DNA from 4 places in the Pseudomonas sp. MAFF 730105 genome. Region 4 is predicted to be linked to each of the others. Evidence: predicted binding sites of a transcription regulator. Region 4 holds the regulator's gene; each other region holds the start of a gene.
The links. Region 4 encodes FliA, which starts transcription of late flagellar genes. Its sites were predicted from a motif close to CTAAAGTTTNNNNNNNNNNNGCCGNTAA; they were not measured.
Positions count from the first base shown of each region.

Region 1: the regulator FliA is predicted to act here: its motif matches at 2,673-2,700, upstream of motA (flagellar motor stator protein MotA).
Region 2: the regulator FliA is predicted to act here: its motif matches at 1,762-1,789, upstream of flgM (flagellar biosynthesis anti-sigma factor FlgM).
Region 3: the regulator FliA is predicted to act here: its motif matches at 874-901, upstream of PCOSP_RS00870 (methyl-accepting chemotaxis protein).

Region 1 covers NZ_AP018438.1:600,213-604,735, reverse strand. Annotated here, with positions in the region: gene rsgA (small ribosomal subunit biogenesis GTPase RsgA) at 1-557, shown strand, start outside; gene motB (flagellar motor protein MotB) at 709-1,749, opposite strand; gene motA (flagellar motor stator protein MotA) at 1,753-2,604, opposite strand; gene PCOSP_RS02600 (HDOD domain-containing protein) at 2,759-4,297, shown strand; gene PCOSP_RS02595 (rhodanese-like domain-containing protein) at 4,340-4,523, shown strand, end outside.
Region 2 covers NZ_AP018438.1:5,086,264-5,090,786, forward strand. Annotated here, with positions in the region: gene PCOSP_RS22155 (chemotaxis protein CheV) at 1-811, opposite strand, end outside; gene flgA (flagellar basal body P-ring formation chaperone FlgA) at 890-1,654, shown strand; gene flgM (flagellar biosynthesis anti-sigma factor FlgM) at 1,826-2,131, shown strand; gene PCOSP_RS22170 (flagella synthesis protein FlgN) at 2,178-2,645, shown strand; gene PCOSP_RS22175 (flagellar brake protein) at 2,738-3,484, shown strand; gene PCOSP_RS22180 (MFS transporter) at 3,607-4,523, opposite strand, start outside.
Region 3 covers NZ_AP018438.1:182,829-187,351, forward strand. Annotated here, with positions in the region: gene PCOSP_RS00865 (fatty acid desaturase) at 1-716, shown strand, start outside; gene PCOSP_RS00870 (methyl-accepting chemotaxis protein) at 1,010-2,890, shown strand; gene PCOSP_RS00875 (SRPBCC family protein) at 3,047-3,511, opposite strand; gene PCOSP_RS00880 (amino acid adenylation domain-containing protein) at 3,543-4,523, opposite strand, start outside.
Region 4 covers NZ_AP018438.1:1,900,344-1,904,866, forward strand. Annotated here, with positions in the region: gene flhA (flagellar biosynthesis protein FlhA) at 1-227, shown strand, start outside; gene flhF (flagellar biosynthesis protein FlhF) at 239-1,588, shown strand; gene fleN (flagellar synthesis regulator FleN) at 1,704-2,534, shown strand; gene fliA (RNA polymerase sigma factor FliA) at 2,531-3,274, shown strand; gene PCOSP_RS08490 (chemotaxis response regulator CheY) at 3,441-3,812, shown strand; gene PCOSP_RS08495 (protein phosphatase CheZ) at 3,831-4,523, shown strand, end outside.

The DNA of each region.
Region 1 (4,523 bases), 1.3 Mb from region 4:
TGTTGCTGCTCAACAAGTTCGACCTGATCGATGAGCAGAATGCCCCGGCGCTGAATGCCTTGCTGGCGGTCTATCGACAACTGGGTTACCCGGTGCTGGAAGTCTCCGCCCACCATGGCAATGGCATGGAACAACTGCAACGGCAGTTGGACGGGCGCATCAGCGTGTTCGTCGGCCAGTCCGGTGTCGGCAAGTCTTCGCTGGTCAACAGCCTGCTGCCGGAGGTCGAAACCCGTGTCGGGCCGCTGTCCGAGCTGTCCGGCCAGGGTACCCACACCACCACCACCGCGCGGTTGTTCCACTTCCCCGGCGGCGGTGAGCTGATCGATTCGCCCGGCATCCGTGAATTCGGCCTGGGCCACGTCAGCCGGGCCGACGTGGAGGCCGGGTTCATCGAGTTCAACGACCTGATCGGCACCTGCCGCTTCCGCGACTGCAAGCACGACCGCGAACCCGGCTGCGCCTTGCTCAAGGCACTGGAAGACGGCCGCGTGCAGCAGCAACGGATGAACAGCTATCGCTCGATCATCGCCAGCTTGCCGGAAAGCAGTTATTGATTCAGGGCGATTGAACGGCCGAACACTGTTGTGGCGAGGGAGCTTGCTCCCGCCTGTGGGAGCAAGGCTTGCCCGCGATGAACGTTGACTCGGTCTTGCAGCTGAATCGTGTCGCCTGCATCGCGAGCAAGCTTTGCTCCCACGAGCCCAATCACTGCGCAGGCGTTCCCGGCGGTTTCGGCGCGGCGTCGTCGAACAGGTTCAGACGTTCGCGCAACTCGTGGGCCGGCACCGGTTGCTGATCGGCCGGCAAGGCATTCGGATCGGCCGCAGCATCCGGCGGCGTCGCCGGTGCTTCGCCCGGGGCACCCTGGCCTTGGACCGGATCGGGTGCCGGGTCGTCGGTCTGCGAACCTTCGATGGCCTTCTGGGCCTTCTTGGTCAACACCACGATATCGATACGCCGGTTGACCGGGTTGAACGGGTCCTTGCGGTCGAACAACGCCGAGGAGGCGTAACCGACCACCCGTGCCACCTGCTCGTCCGGATAACTGCCGGCCACCAGGGCGCGACGTGCCGCGTTGGCGCGGTTGGCGGAGAGTTCCCAGTTGCCGAAATCACCCTTGCCGATATACGGCTTGGCGTCGGTATGACCACTGATGCTGATCTTGTTCGGCACCGCCTTGATGGTGTCGGCCATGGCCAGCAGGATGTCCTCGAAATAAGGCTTCAGGCGGGCGCTGCCGGAATCGAACATCGGCCGGTTCTCGGCATCCGTGATCTGGATGCGCAAGCCATTCGGCGTGATTTCGAACAGGATCTGATCCTTGAACTTCTGCAGCTGCGGGTTCTCGTCGACCTTGTTCTGCAACTCTTGCAGCAGCAACTCAAGGCGCTCGCGCTCGACCTGCTCGGCCATGCCTTCGACCTGCTCGGAATCCACCGTTACCTTGTCGGGCTGCGGCTGGGATTTGACCTCGGGGTTGAGGGTCGTCTCGGGCGCCAGGGTCGGTGAGCCGCCCAGGTCGATGATGTAGGGCGTACCGCTTTCAGTGAAGCCAACCGGATCCTTGAAGTAACCGGCGATGGCGATCTTCTGTTCCGGGGTCGCGGTGGACAGCAGCCACAGCACCAGGAAGAACGCCATCATCGCCGTCGCGAAGTCGGCGAAGGCGATTTTCCAGGCGCCCCCGTGGTGTCCAGCGGCTATGCGCTTGACACGCTTGATGATGATCGGCTGGTTATTTTCCATAACTTAACGACCGCGAACCGCTTGTTCCAGCTCGGCAAAGCTTGGACGGTGCGCCGGGTACAGGACCTTGCGGCCGAACTCTACCGCCAGCGAAGGCGGCATGCCCGAGGCCGAGGCCACGAGCGAGGCCTTGATGGCCTCGTAGGTGTTGAGTTCTTCCTTGGCATCATGGGCCAGAGAATGGGCCAGAGGGCCGAAGAAACCATACGCGGCCAGGATACCGAAGAAGGTACCGACCAGTGCCGCACCCACGTGCAGGCCGATGGACTTCTGGTCGCCATCACCCAGGGAAGCCATGGTCACCACGATACCCAGTACCGCGGCGACGATACCGAAGCCGGGCATGGCGTCGGCGATGCCGGTCACGGCGTGGGACGGATGCTCCAGGTCTTCCTTGAGGCTGTACAGTTCCATGTCGAACAGGCCTTCGAGCTCATGGGGGGCCATGTTGCCGGACGACATGATGCGCAGGTAATCACAGATGAACGCCGTCATGCGGGTGTCCTTGAGCACCGCAGGATACTTGGCGAAGATCGGGCTGGCGGCGGCGTCTTCGATATCACCCTCGATCGCCATCATGCCTTCGCGGCGGCTCTTGTTCAGGATCTCGTAGATCAGTCCCAACACCTCGAGATAGAAGGTGTGGCTGAAGCGCGAACTGAACATGCCCAGGGACTTCTTGAGCACGTGCATCGTCATATAGCCGGGGTTGGCCTGCAGGAATGCGCCAAGGGCCGCGCCACCGATGATCATCACCTCGAAGGGCTGGATCAGGGCGGCAATCTTGCCATGGGAGAGCACGTATCCGCCGAGTACGCTCGCGAACACGACAATGATGCCGATAATTTTAGCCATAGATTGAAAGTACTTATTTAAGTCGGGTTCAAGGTCATATTCGGAAGCTGGAAAATCTCTTCTTCTACTTATCGGCAAAACTGCGCCAGACTATAGCCAGTTCTGGCGAAAAGCCAGTTTGCCCCGTTGCAGCATGTGATGATCACGTCCAGCCATGGCTAACGAAACGAAGGTTCCAACCCCACGACCGACCACGCTCGAAGGCTGGGTAAAGCTGCTCGAGGGCGTGCATTTGCCGGTACCCCAGGCCAGTCATGACCAGGTCTGCAAGGCCATTGCCGACAGCCGCCGCTCGTTGCGCGACATCGCAGAGCTCATGCAGGACAGCCCTGCCCTGGCCCTGAGCGTCATCCGCGAAGCCAACCATCACACCCATGGCAGCCTCACCGAACCGGCGGAAAACCTCGAAGTGGCCATCAACCGCCTCGGCCTCAAGCGCACCGAGGAATTGCTCGCCCGCCTGCCCTCGCTGCCGGAGCAGGAGATACCCGTCGCCCTGCGCCAGTTGCAGCTGATCAGCCAGCACGCCACGCAGCAGGCCAATGGTTTTTTTGCCAGCCGCCTGGCACGGCTGTGGCAGGACATCCACTGGGGCAGCCTATTGTTCTTGTCGCCGCTCTGGCCCCTGGCCCTGACGCACCCGCGGTTGCTGGGAGAATGGGAAATGCGGGTGATCCACCAAGGCCAGTCGGCCAGCAAGGTGGAACGCGAATTGTTCGGCGTCAGCCTGCTGAAGATCTGTCTCGCCGTGGTGGAAGCCTGGCGCTTGCCGATCTGGGTGGCGCAAGGCTACCGCCTGCTGCTCAACGAGCGCCGTGAGTTGGTGAAGGTGCTGCGCATCGCCCGGGACAGTGAACACCCGCTGCGCCAGCAGAATCGCCTGGACGATGACCCGACCCTGCGCCGCTGGCTCAACCAGCCAGCCAACACCGTGCTACTGGCCAATGGCCTGGCACTTTCGGCCCACCAGGCCTGGGACTGCCCCCACAGCATCCGCTGGCAGTACCTCACCAGCCTGTACCTGCAGATGCCCATGGATGAGCTTCAGCAACAGTTGCACCAACAGGCCGCCCATAGCGCCCGCCACCATGCCATGCCAGACCTCTGGCACCCGGCCGTGGCGCTGCTCTGGCCTCCGGGCAGCCGTCGGGTCCAGATTGCAGGGCCCTCCGTCGCCCAACCGAGCACCGAAGACCTGACCCTGTGGCGCAAACGATGCGCTGCGCTGTTGGTAGAACCAAGCCCCTTCAGCAACGCCATGCACCTGACCACCTCGGCACGAGACGCACTGGTGGCGTGCGGCATGCGCCGGGTGATGATCCTGATGGCCGACCGCAGCCAGACCAGCGTACGCGTGCACCAGATCGCCGGCCTGCCCCCTGAGGCAGCGGCCATGAGTTTCTCCATCAACCAGAGCAAAGTGTTGCAGCGCTTGCTGGCGCAGCAGGCACAGGTTCGCCTGAACCCGGAGAACAATGCACAGTTCTCGGCCCTGCTGCCGCCGGGCCTGCGCGCCCTGTTCAAGGGCGAGCACATGCTGTTGCGCTCCCTGACCTGCAATGGCCGGGTGATCATGCTGGTGGCCGTGGACCAGGGCGGCGGGCCCTTTGCGGATATAACGGTGCAAGCCTTCGGCAGGACCGTTCAGTGCATCGAACGGGCCCTGCACACCTTTACCAACCGTGGCCGCTGAACTTGCTACAATCCCTTCCTTTTGCGCCCTTGGAGACCTGACATGCCTGACTTCTCTGGCTTGCCGCTGGTGATCGAGCCAAGCGATCTGCTCCCGCGTCTCGACGCCCGCGAACTGATTCTGGTGGACCTGACCAGCGCCGCGCGCTACAGCACCGGCCACATTCCTGGCGCACGCTTTGTCGATCCCAAGCGCACGCAGTTGGGTCAGCCGCCAGCACCGGGGC
Region 2 (4,523 bases), 3.2 Mb from region 4:
ACAGGGACGTGTGCAGGATGATGTGCAGCTTTTGCATACGCGGATCACTGCGGATTTCCGATGTCAGGGTGTACCCGTCCATCTCCGGCATCTCGATGTCGGAGATCATCATCAGGAACTCTTCTTCCGGCTTCTTGCCCTCGTCGACCAACTTGCGCAGGTAATCCAGCGCCTGCCGCCCATCGTTCAATGCAATCACTTCGACGCCGATCGTCTGCAGGCAACGGGTCACCTGCTTACGCGCCACCGACGAATCGTCCACCGTCAGCACCCGCAGCGAAACCGCCTTGTGCTGGGTTTCGGCATCCACCACACCGTGGGAGATGGTTTCCGTGGTCGGCGCCACTTCGGCGAGGATTTTCTCCACGTCGATGATTTCCACCAACTGGCCATCGACCCGGGTCACCGCCGTCAGGTAGTGATCGCGGCCGGTCCCCTTGGGCGGTGGATGGATCTCCTCCCAGTTCATGTTGACGATGCGCTCCACCGAGCGCACCAGGAATCCCTGGGTCTTGGTGTTGTACTCGGTGATGATCACAAACGGACTGCTCTGATCCAGCAGCCGACCGGAACCGGTGGCCATCGCCAGATCGAGAATCGGGATGGTCGCTCCCCGAATGTTCGCCACACCGCACACGACGGGACTGGACTTGGGCATCAAGGTCAGCTTGGGGCATTGCAGCACCTCGCGGACCTTGAATACGTTGATCCCATATAACTGCTGGCCATCGAGACGGAACAACAACAGCTCCAGGCGATTCTGACCGACCAGCTGCGTGCGCTGGTTTACCGAATCCATCACTCCCGCCATGCCCTGACTCCTACCTAACGCTAATGTGTCCGACGCGCATTCATCACTAAACGGCACGGGGCTTGCTATTCAACCGGCATGAACGCACAAACGACATTTTCTCGACGCCTGACCACTCATTGCCGCCTCTGGCTCGGTGTGCTGTTGGCTGCCTGCCTGTTCGCCTCGGGGGGACGTGCCCTTGCCGATGCTCCGGTTACCTTGCCTGATCTCCTTATCGGCGTCACTCAGGGCTTTCTTGAATTCACCGTAGAAGACTATCTGGCTTCCAGTCAAACCGAAGGTCGCTACGAAATCGAAGTCAACCAGATCGACCCGCGCCTGCGCATGCCGATGTGCGACAAGGAATTGACTGCCTCCCTGGAAAGCCCCGCCAGGCCCCTGGGACGTGTAACAGTAAAGGTCCGTTGCGACAGCGCGGCGCCCTGGACGGTATTCGTGCCGGCCCAGGTGCGCCTGTTCCGCGAAATCGTCACCACCACCCGACCATTGAAACGGGCCGGAATCGTTGAACCTCAGGACGTGACGCTGCGTGAACGGGACGTCAGCCAGATAACCCAGGGCTTCCTGACCTCTGTCGATCAGGCCATTGGACAGAAACTTGTCCGACCAATGGTAGCCGATCAGATCGTGACCCTCGTGCATCTGGAGCAGGCCGAAGTCGTTCGTAAAGGTGACCAGGTAGTGATCACCGCCCGCAGCGGCACCCTGGCCGTGCGAATGCCCGGTGAAGCCTTGTCCAATGGCGGCATGAATGAACAGATTCGGGTGAAAAACCTCAATTCCCAGCGCGTCATCAAGGCGCAGGTGATAGCCCCAGGCCAGGTGGAAGTGGCTATGTAGCGATCGGTAGAAATGGGTAGAAAGCTGGCGCTTGACCCTGCTGTTCCCTAGACTGTGCCTTACGCAAGGCAAGCGCAGACGTGCGCACGCTCATTGAACAAATGAGCCTAAAGTTTTTTTGGGGATGGCCGAAAACATGGCAAGCGTCCAAATACCCAGAGGTTTTTTACCATGGTCATCGATTTCAACCGTTTAAACAGCTCTTCACCATTGACGGGCACCACGCGCCCCAGCGCCAGCAAGGAAACCGAAAAATCCTCGCCGGCCGAGCAAGCGACAGTCGTCAAGAATGGGGAATCGGTACACCTCAGTGATGAGGCTCAACAGTTGCAGAAGGTCACTGACAAGCTGCGCGATCAACCTGTCGTCAACAACGCCCGCGTGGCCGAGTTGAAAGCAGCCATCGCCGATGGCAGCTATAAAGTCGACAGCAACCGTGTAGCCAGCAAACTGCTCAACTTCGAAGCCCAGCGCTAGGCCGCCGCCTGCGCAGGCTTTTGGACGCTAAGACCCAAGGCCAGCCATGCACGACACTCATTTATTGCAACTGATCATCGACGATTTTGTTCCAGCGCAACAATTGCTGGAACTCCTGCAGACCGAATCCCTGGCGCTGCACGGTCGCGACATGCCCTTGCTGGAAAATATCCTGGCACAGAAACAGGCATTGATCATTTTGCTCGATCAGCATGGCCGTAAACGTAGCGAGATTCTCGCCAGCCTTAACCTGCCCGCGAACAACGATGGCCTCGAGCAACTGGCGAGCCAGTCGACGATCGGCGATCAGTTGCTCTCCCAAAGTGCAGTGCTCAATGAGCTGCTCGCCCAGTGCCAGGCCGCCAACGCCCGCAATGGCCAATCGATCCAACTCCAGCAGGCCGCTACCGCCAACCAGTTGCGCATCCTCAATGGCGGTGAAATCCCGACGCTTTACGATGCTCGCGGCTCGACCGCCAAAATGGTCAAGCATCGCCCGCTCAGCCAGGCATGAAACGAACCATGCATGCGCTCTATCAACCCGCGATAGATGCTGGCAAAATGCTAGCCATTCGTAGTCGTATTTTGCCTGGAGATTGACCCACCGTGTTCAACGCCTCAAACGCGGATGATGCTCCGCAACCGCCTAAGGTCCTTACCACGCCCCTGGAAATCTCCGGCAACTTGCGGATGCTGCAAGATAGTCACGATCCACTGATCATTACCTTTCATGAACGCACCCAACGCTTCCAGAGCTACCTGGTCGACGTCGACCGCGAGAAGAACACCATTGCCCTGGATGAAATGATCCCTCGCGACGGAGAACGCTTCCTGCTCGCGGGCGAGCCGTTTCGGGTCGAGGGTTTCCATGATGGCGTGCGCATCGCATGGGAAGGCAATGGCCCGCTGACGATCAATGAGTCCAACGATGGCCGCTGCTATCGCGGCGCCTTGCCCGACGAAGTGGTTTATCACCAACGTCGCAACGCCTTCCGCGCCGCCCTGAAACTGGCGCAACTGGTGAACATCGAACTGGGCGGCGACAAGCTCAAGTCACCTGTGAACGGCAAACTGCTGGATATCTCCGCCACCGGCTGCAAGCTGCGCTTCGATGGCGACATCACCGAGCGCCTGCAATTGGGCCAGGTGTATGAGCGCTTCATCGCCGCCCTGCCCTTTGGCAACATGACGGCGCCGGTCGAGCTGCGCTACCTGCATTTCGAAGAGCGCATCAACACCACTTTCGCCGGTGTGCGCTTCCACAATATCAGTGGCCTGGTGCAGCGGCAGGTCGAGCGTTTCGTTTATCAGTTGCAGCGTGAAGCTCGCCGTTTCGATAAAGACGATCTCTGATCTTCAGCCCTAAAGTATCGCTGCTTCTGGACTGACCTCATCGCGAGCAGGCTCGCTTCCACAGGGACTTGGGTAACCCATGTGGGAGCGAGCCTGCTCGCGATGAGCGCGCCGCACTTCTCTTACCTGGCCTGAGGCTCCTCAGCCTCAGCCGCCTCGGTAACCGGCTCTGCCACCGGCTCGACCTCCGGATTCGGCGACACCTGCATCTGCTCCTGCACCACCTGCTCATCAACCCTCGGATCGAGACACGCCACCAGCGGCGAACTGGACATGCTGTCGGGCATCGCCACGTGATGCAGCGGTGCGTCATCGACCTGATGCAGGTTGGTCACCGCTTTCGGCCGTATGCGCCACACCAGTACCAATGCAAAAAAGGTGAAGAAGGCATACAGCATGTGGCTGCCGAACGACTTCATCAGCACCCCGGCCACCAACGGGCCGATACTCGCACCCACACCGTAGGTCACCAGCAGCATGGCGGTCAGCGACACCCGGCGATCGGCTTCGACGTGGTCGTTGGAAAACGCCACCGCCAGCGGGTACAAACAGAATTGCATCAGCGAACAGAAGAACCCCGCGATGAACAGAACCTCCAGCGGCACCGCCGACAGAATTGCCAATGGCGCTGCGAAAACCGCCAGGCACAGGGCAAAGCAACGGATCAGCAGCGCGCGATCGTAACGGTCGGACAGCCAACCCAGCGGCCACTGCACCAGCAGGCCGGCAAAGATGCAGCTACCCATGAACAGGCCGACCTGCTCGGTCGACAGCCCTTGCTGGGAGGCATACAGCGGCGCCAGGCCATAGAACGAGCCAACGATCAGCCCGGAGCCCAACACCGTACTCAATGACTGTGGCACGCGCTTGATGAAGAACCGCGGCTCCATCGGTGCCGGACGCAACGGCGCCGGGTGGATCCGGCGGGTCAACGCCACCGGCACCAGGCACAGGGCAAAGCACAGCGCCACCAGCATCAGCAGTTCCAGCCCCAGGGCCGGGTGGATCACCAGGATCAGTTGACCCAGCACCATCCCCA
Region 3 (4,523 bases), 1.7 Mb from region 4:
ACCCGTGGATCCGCCGTCACCTGCACCTCAATCACCACAAGATGTCCGGCACCGAGGCCGACCTGGAAGAACGGGCCATCACCAACGGCGAGCCGTGGGGGCTGGCGCGGTTGCTGATGGTCGGTGACAACGTGATGTCGGCCCTCATCCGTCTGCTGCGGGCCAGGACCTGGGCGCACAAGCGCAACATCCTCAAACGCACGCTGAAGGTGTATTTCCCGCTGGCACTGCTGCACTGGGGGGCCTGGTACGTGTTTCTCGGTTTCCATGGGGCCAATGGCGTCGCGAGCCTGTTGGGTACATCGATTGACTGGTCGGCGGACACCCTGGCGATGATGCACGTGATCGATATCGCGGCGGTGGTGATCATCGGTCCAAACGTGTTGCGCACCTTTTGCCTGCACTTCATCAGTTCCAACATGCATTACTACGGCGACGTCGAACCTGGCAATGTCATCCAGCAAACCCAGGTGCTCAACCCGTGGTGGCTATGGCCGTTGCAGGCGTTCTGCTTCAACTTCGGCAGCAGCCACGGGATCCATCATTTTGCGGTGAAGGAGCCGTTCTACATCCGTCAGCTGACGGTGCCGGTGGCACACAAGGTGATGCGCGAGATGGGTGTGCGGTTCAATGACTTCGGCACCTTTGGCCGGGCGAACCGGTTTGTAGGCGAGGATAAACCGAGGCAGGAAGCGGTGAGTGCTGTTCAGGGTTGAGGAGGCTTTTTTCACACGTCGTCGATAGACCCATGGTCCGTGGCGAGGGAGCAATTCCCTTTGCCACTGAGGTCGCGCCCGTTGGCCATGCAGCAGCCCTGGCGAGCGGGTGCATAACGACTACGCTCATCCTCTCGTCGGGCCATCCCAAAAAAACCTAATTTTTTCCCGGGGCTTGCCGAAAGACTGATATGCGTGCACCAAAGTGGAGCAGACCACAAGTCCTGCCCGCGCTGGCATGTGAACGTTGCAACCGGAATGCACCCCCACTCCCTGCATAAGAAGCCTCTTCGATGAATTTGAAATTCAGCCATAAAATCCTTCTAGCCGCCTCTGGTGTGGTAGTTCTGGCTTTTGCCCTGTTCACCCTCTACAACGATTATTTGCAGCGCAACACCATCGGCCGCAGCCTTGAGTCCTCTATCGAACAATCTGGTGACCTGACGGCCAGCAGCGTCCAGAACTGGATGAGCGGTCGCATCCTGGTACTGGAAAACCTGGCGCAGAACATCGCACACCAGGGGGCTACCGCCGATCTGGCGGGGCTGGTGGACCAGCCGGCGCTGACATCGAATTTCCAGTTCACCTACGTGGGCCAGGCCAACGGTGTCTTCACCCAGCGCCCCGACGCAAAAATGCCCGACGGCTACGACCCGCGCCAGCGCCCTTGGTACAAACAGGCGGTGACCGCCGATAAAACCATGCTGACTCCGCCTTATTCGGCCGCCGTCGGCGGGCTGGTGGTGACCATTGCCCTGCCGGTGAAGAAAAGCGGCGAATTGCTGGGTGTGGTGGGCGGCGACCTGAGCCTCGATACCCTGGTGAAAATCATCAACTCGGTGGACTTCGGTGGCATCGGCCATGCCTTCCTGGTCAGCGGTGACGGTCAGGTGATCGTCAGCCCGGACAAGGACCAGGTAATGAAGAACCTCAAGGACATCTATCCCGGCACGCCTGTGCGCATTGGCAAAGGTATCCAGGACGTCGAGTTGAACGGGCAGGATCGTATTCTGTCGTTCACCCCGGTGACCGGCCTGCCGGGCGCCGAGTGGTACATTGGCCTGTCGATCGACAAGGCCAAGGCCTATGCGCCGCTGAGCCAGTTCCGTACCTCCGCGCTGATTGCAATGTTCGTCGCGGTCGCGGCCATCGCGTTGCTGCTGAGCCTGCTGATTCAGGTACTGATGCGTCCGTTGACCACCATGGGCCGTGCCATGCACGACATTGCCCAGGGCGAAGGCGACCTGACCCGGCGTCTGGCCGTACAAGGCAAGGACGAGTTCGCGGTATTGGGGGGCTCGTTCAACCAGTTCGTTGAGCGGATCCACGCCTCGATTTCCGAAGTGTCTTCCGCCACCCGCCAGGTGCACGACCTGTCGCAGCGCGTGATGACGTCGTCCAACGCTTCGCTCGTCGGTTCGGATGAACAGAGCGCCCGCACCAACAGCGTGGCGGCGGCCATCAACCAGTTGGGCGCTGCGACCCAGGAAATCGCCCGCAATGCCGCCGACGCCTCGCAACAGGCCAGTGGTGCCAGCGAACAGGCCGATGACGGTCGTCAGGTGGTGGAAAAAACCATTCAGGCCATGACCGAGCTGTCGCAGAAAATCAGCCTTTCGTGCACCCAGATCGAAACCCTGAACGCCAGCACCGACAACATCGGGCACATCCTGGACGTGATCAAGGGCATTTCCCAGCAAACCAACCTGCTGGCCTTGAACGCCGCCATCGAAGCGGCCCGTGCCGGTGAGGCGGGGCGTGGTTTTGCGGTGGTGGCCGATGAAGTACGCAACCTGGCGCACCGTACCCAGGAATCGGCGGAAGAAATCCACAAGATGATCACCTCGCTTCAGGTCGGCTCCCGTGAAGCGGTCACGACGATGAACGCCAGCCAGGTTTCCAGCGAAGAGAGTGTGGAAGTTGCCAACCAGGCCGGTCTGCGGCTGGTCAGCGTGACGCAGCGTATCGGTGAAATCGATGGCATGAACCAGTCGGTGGCCGCCGCGACCGAAGAACAGACCGCCGTGGTGGAAACCCTCAACATGGACGTCAGCCATATCAACCTGCTGAACCAGCAAAGCGTGGCCAACCTCAATGAAACCCTGAAGGACTGCGATGCCTTGTCCCAACAGGCCAATCGGCTGAAGCAGTTGGTGGACAGCTTCAAGATCTGACCCAGTCCTGTGGGAGCGGGGGGTGGGTTCGTATATTGCGGTTAGTCAGGAACCAGTGTGGGAGCGAGCCTGCTCGCGATGACGGCGGCACAGTCGACATCATCGCTAGCTGACCCAGCGCTATCGCGAGCAGGCTCGCTCCCACAGTGGCATTACCTAGGCGAACATCTTCCGCACATTCCCCATGGCCTCATCGGCAAAGCCTTGCAGGAAATCCCTGAACCCCGACGGCGAATGGGCTTCGGTGTGGTCGGCGATGATGGTCCAGGTGGCGCGGCAGCGGTTGTTCGCCATTGGCTCGACGCGCATGGCGGCCCACAGGTTGTCGATGCCCAGGGTGTTGTAGATCAGTGTCCAGGTCATGTGCATGGCCTGGTCGTCACGGCTGTTGAGCTGTTCCACCACCAGGTTCTGCCCGTCGACAAAGAACTTCTTGCGCAGGGATCTCACCCCCTCGCCGGTCATTTCGATGCGCTCGAGCGCCGGGATGAAACGATTGAAACCGCCAAAATCGCCCACCAGTTCCCAGACCTTTGCCGCGTCCGCCGTCACCTCCACTGAGGTTTCGACTTGGCAGGCGTGAGGGTTCCTGATCAGGGTATCGGGTTGAAATGCATTCATGGTCTTGCTCCTTGCTTCGGGTTGGATGGCTTCAGATGAAGTCGATGGCTTTGAGGTAGTCGGCACCGCGCCGCAGCAGCGCCGGGGATTTTTCCGGGTAGCGGGCCCCCATCTGCCGCACCCCGGTCCGAGCGTTGTCATGGCGGATCATCGAGATGTCGCCGATGTCTTCTTCGAAGCCGTTGAGGTAGAACCCCAGCACGCCGAACAGCGCGTTGTCGGCATCGACCCGGCCCAGTTGCCGCTGCCAGTCCGCGACGCTCACCAGGGAAAACTCCCGGCCGCTCTCGCGGAACGACGCCACGTAGGCGTCCCAGCTCAAAGGCTCGGGGTTGTGCAGGTTGAACACCGCTTGCGTCGGCTGGTAGCGGCTGGCGTGGAAGGCGATGAAGCGGGCCAGGAAATCCACCGGCATCAGGTCGAAGTTGAGTGACAGATCCGGCACCTGGCCCAGCTGGATCGAGCCCTTGAGCATCAGCATCAAGCGATTCTTGTGGGGCTGGCAGACCCCCGTCAGGCTGTTGAAACTGATGTTGCCTGGACGGAACAGGTTGACCCGCACCCCGCGATCCCGCGCCCGCTGCAGGATCCGTTCGCCGACCCATTTGGACAGGTTGTAACCGTTCTTGATGTAGATCGGTGGCGTCGGTGCGGCGGGTTGCTCCAGTACCTGGCCGTCGGCGCCCAGGGCACTGGAGGCCGAAAGCGTGGAGACGAAGTTGAAGATCTTCTTGCTGCGGCCTTCACACAGGCGCAGGCATTCGAAGATCGGCTCCACGTTGTCCCGCGCCAGGGACTCGTAGTCGAGCACGTGGTTGACGTGGGCGGCGTTGTGCACCAGGGCACCAAAGGTTCGGTCGATACGGGCATAGACATCGTCCGGCAGACCCAACTGCGGTTGGGTGATGTCGGCGGCATAGACACTGACCCGGCTCAGGTCCAGATGAGTCAGGCGATTGTCCTGCAGGGCCTGAGAAAAGCGTTCTGCCGCGCTTTGTCCGGCAGACGCGCG
Region 4 (4,523 bases):
TGCTGGAGCCGAGCATGGCCGAGAAGCTGCAACGTTCGTTGATCGAGGCAGCCCAGCGGCAAGAGATGCAAGGCCAACCGGTGATCTTGCTGGTGGCGGGTCCGATTCGTGCGATGCTTTCGCGATTCGGTCGCCTCGCGGTCCCGGGGCTGCATGTGCTGGCGTACCAGGAAATTCCGGACAACAAGCAAGTGACCATTGTTGCGACAGTAGGGCCCAACGGCTGAGGTAGTGGGTTATGCAAGTGAAGCGTTTTTTCGCCGCCGATATGCGTCAGGCCATGAAACTGGTCCGTGACGAGCTGGGCGCCGAAGCAGCCATCATCGGCAACCGCCGGATCGCCGGTGGTGTCGAGCTGACGGCGGCCCTGGACTACAAGCTGTCTGCACTGGCCCCGCGGGTTCCGAACATGGAACTTGAGGATGAGCTGCGCAAGACCCAATCGCGCATCGCCAGCGCCCAGGCCGAATTGAGCCTGCGCAGCAGCGAAGGCGAGGCTGTCGCGGGCACCAATCGTCAATTGTTTGCCGGTCAGCCATTGACCGCAGGCCTGCCGCTGACCGCTGCCGAACCGCTGATCGAGCCGACCCCGGCCGAGCCGCGTCGTCCGGCGCCGGCTCCTGCCGCACCGGCTGCCGGTATCGACCCGCGTGCGCTGGACTCGATGCGTTTCGAACTCAACAGCCTGCGCGAACTGATGGAAGTCCAGCTCGGCTCCCTGGCCTGGAACCAACTGCAAGGCAGCCGTCCGGCCCAGGCCAATCTGTGGCGCCGCCTGCAACGCATCGGCCTGTCCGGCCCGCTGGCCCGCGACCTGCTGGCGCTGATCAACGATATCCACGAGCCTCGCCAGGCTTGGCGCATGTTGCTGGCGCATCTGGCGCGGATGATCGCCACGCCGGAAGTCGAGCCGTTGGAAGAGGGCGGGGTGATTGCCATGGTCGGCCCGGCCGGCATGGGCAAGACCACCACCCTGGCCAAGCTCGCCGCCCGCTATGTACTCAAGTACGGCGCCCAGAGCATTGCCCTGGTCAGCATGGACAGCTTCCGTATCGGCGCCCAGGAGCAACTCAAGACCCTGGGCCGGATTCTCAACGTGTCGGTGACCCATGTGGATCCGGGTCAATCCCTGGCCCAGGCGCTGGAGCCTCTGTTGCGCAAACGCGTCGTGCTGATCGATACCGCAGGCCTGCAAGCCAGCGATCCAGCCCTGCGCATGCAGCTTGAAAGCCTGGCCGGGCGTGGCATCAAGTCAAAAAATTATCTCGTGTTGGCAACCACCAGCCAGAAACAGGTTCTAACCGCCGCCTACCACAGCTACAAACGCTGCGGATTGGCCGGTTGCATCCTGACCAAGCTGGACGAAACGGCAAGCCTGGGCGAGGTCTTGAGCCTGGCGATCGGTCACGATCTGCCGGTGGCGTACCTGACGGATGGACCGCGGATCCCGGATGATTTGCATCTGCCGCGTCGCCACCAACTGGTCAGCCGTGCCGTGAGTGTGCAAATGCAGGACGAACCCAGCGAAGAAGCCATGGCTGATATGTTCGCTGATATCTACCACAGCCCGACCAAGCAGGTTGGCTGAGGTAATCATGAATATTTTTTGTACCTACATCGATGGTCTGCCAGGCAATGTTCCGTATGTGAACGCGCAGCCAGTAATGTGGCCTCCGTCTAAGTAAGACAGGTAAAGAACGAACATGGGCAGCATGCATCCCGTACAGGTGATCGCGGTGACCGGCGGCAAAGGTGGCGTCGGCAAGACTAACGTGTCAGTGAACTTGTCCCTGGCTCTGGCAGAGCTTGGCCGACGGGTCATGCTGCTGGACGCCGACCTGGGCCTGGCGAACGTGGACGTGCTGCTGGGGCTCACACCCAAACGCACGCTGGCGGACGTGATCGAAGGCCGCTGCGAACTGCGTGATGTGTTGTTGCAGGGGCCGGGCGGGATTCGTATCGTGCCGGCCGCCTCCGGCACCCAGAGCATGGTTCATCTGACCCCGGCCCAGCACGCCGGTCTCATCCAGGCATTCAGCGACATTGGCGACAACCTCGATGTGCTGGTGATCGACACGGCGGCGGGTATCGGTGATTCGGTCGTCAGTTTCGTGCGTGCCGCCCAGGAAGTGCTGCTGGTGGTCTGCGACGAGCCCACCTCCATCACCGACGCCTATGCCCTGATCAAGCTCTTGAACCGTGACTACGGCATGAACCGCTTCCGCGTCCTGGCCAACATGGCCCAGAGCCCGCAGGAAGGGCGCAACCTGTTCGCCAAGTTGACCAAGGTCACCGATCGCTTCCTGGACGTTGCCCTGCAATACGTCGGCGCCGTGCCGTACGACGAGAGCGTGCGCAAGGCTGTCCAGAAGCAACGTGCCGTCTATGAAGCTTTTCCCCGTTCCAAATGCGCGCTGGCATTCAAGGCGATCGCCCAGAAGGTCGATACCTGGCCACTGCCGGCCAACCCTCGTGGGCATCTGGAGTTTTTCGTCGAGCGTCTCGTGCAACAAACAGCAGGGCCCGTGTTATGACAGCCAGCGGTTACAACCACCTCTACAAAAAATCGGCACGGGACGCCCAGTACGAGTTGATCGAGCGTTACGCGCCCCTGGTCAAGCGCATCGCCTATCACTTGCTGGCGCGGTTGCCGGCCAGTGTCCAGGTTGAAGACCTGATCCAGGCGGGCATGATCGGACTGCTCGAAGTGGCGAACAAATACGACGCGAGCAAGGGCGCCAGTTTCGAGACGTACGCCGGCATTCGCATTCGTGGCGCGATGCTCGACGAAGTCCGCAAGGGCGACTGGGCACCCCGTTCGGTGCACCGTAATACCCGCATGGTCAGTGACGCCATTCGCGCTATCGAAGCGAAAACCGGGCGAGACGCTAAAGATCATGAGGTTGCGGCCGAACTCCAGTTGAGTCTCGATGATTATTACGGGATTTTGAACGATACCTTGGGCAGCCGCCTGTTCAGTTTCGACGACCTGTTGCAGGACGGCGATCATGAAGGGCTGCACGAGGATGGCGCGAGTACTCACATGGAGCCTGCGCGTGATCTGGAAGACGAACGTTTCCAGAGCGCGCTGGCCGATGCGATTGCCAATTTGCCGGAGCGTGAGCGACTGGTCTTGGCGCTGTACTACGACGAAGAGCTGAACCTCAAGGAAATCGGTGAAGTCCTGGGGGTCAGCGAATCGCGGGTCAGTCAGTTACACAGCCAGTGCGCCGCCCGTTTGCGGGGGCGTTTGGGGGAGTGGCGAGCGCGCTGACAATCGGTGCGGGGAGGTTGCGAGCAGGGTTTGCGTGGCACGTGTTGCGCAGTCTCGATCCGTTGTGTCCCGGGCCGTTGTCGAATGCTGTACCGGATTGATTGAAATGGCGCGTTCAGGTGCTGCACGCGTTTAAGACTGCTTGGAGGTCGAATTGGACAAGAACATGAAAATCCTCATTGTTGATGACTTTTCAACGATGCGGCGGATCATAAAAAACCTGTTGCGTGACCTTGGGTTCACCAACACGGTCGAGGCCGACGATGGCACTACTGCCATCCCGGTTCTCAACAGCGGGAGCATCGACTTTCTGGTGACTGACTGGAACATGCCTGGCATGACCGGTATCGATTTGCTGCGCCATGTGCGCGCCGATGAAAAACTCAAGCACCTCCCGGTGCTGATGGTCACCGCCGAAGCCAAGCGCGAGCAGATCATCGAAGCGGCCCAAGCCGGCGTGAACGGCTATGTGGTCAAACCCTTCACGGCCCAGGCGTTGAAAGAAAAGATCGAAAAGATCTTCGAACGCATCGGTTAACGGCGCCACGGGGGAGCTATGGAGAATAACGAAGCTTCAATGGGCGATTTCGAATCGACCCTTAAAAAACATGCCCGCGAACTGGTCGAAAGCCTTGAAAAAGGTCGTTTCGGCGATGCAGTCCAGATGATCCACGAGCTCAATCAGACCCGGGATCGTGGTCTGTACCAGGAAGTCGGCAAGCTCACCCGTGAATTGCACAGCGCGATCGTCAATTTCCAGATCGATCCGAACATGCCTCAGGCCGAAGAGGTCTCGCAGATTACTGATGCGACCGAGCGGCTGTCTTACGTGGTCAAGCTGACCGAGGCCGCCGCCAACCGCACCATGGATCTGGTGGAAAGCGCGACGCCGCTGGTCAATGGCCTGGGCGACGAAGCCCAGGCCTTGAGCGCCGACTGGGGCCGTTTCATGCGTCGTGAGGTCGGGGCGGAAGAATTCCGGGACCTGGCTCGTCGGGTTGACGGTTTTCTGACACGCAGCAGCGCCGATAACCGCGCGGTCGCAAGCAACCTCAACGATATTCTGCTGGCTCAGGACTATCAGGACCTGACCGGGCAGGTGATCAAGCGCGTCACCCAATTGGTTACCGAAGTCGAAAGCAATCTGCTCAAACTGGTGTTGATGGCCAGCCAGGTCGACCGCTTTGCGGGCATCGAACACGACCGTGAGGCGATGCTTGCTGAAAAAGATCCACAAAAACATCTCTCT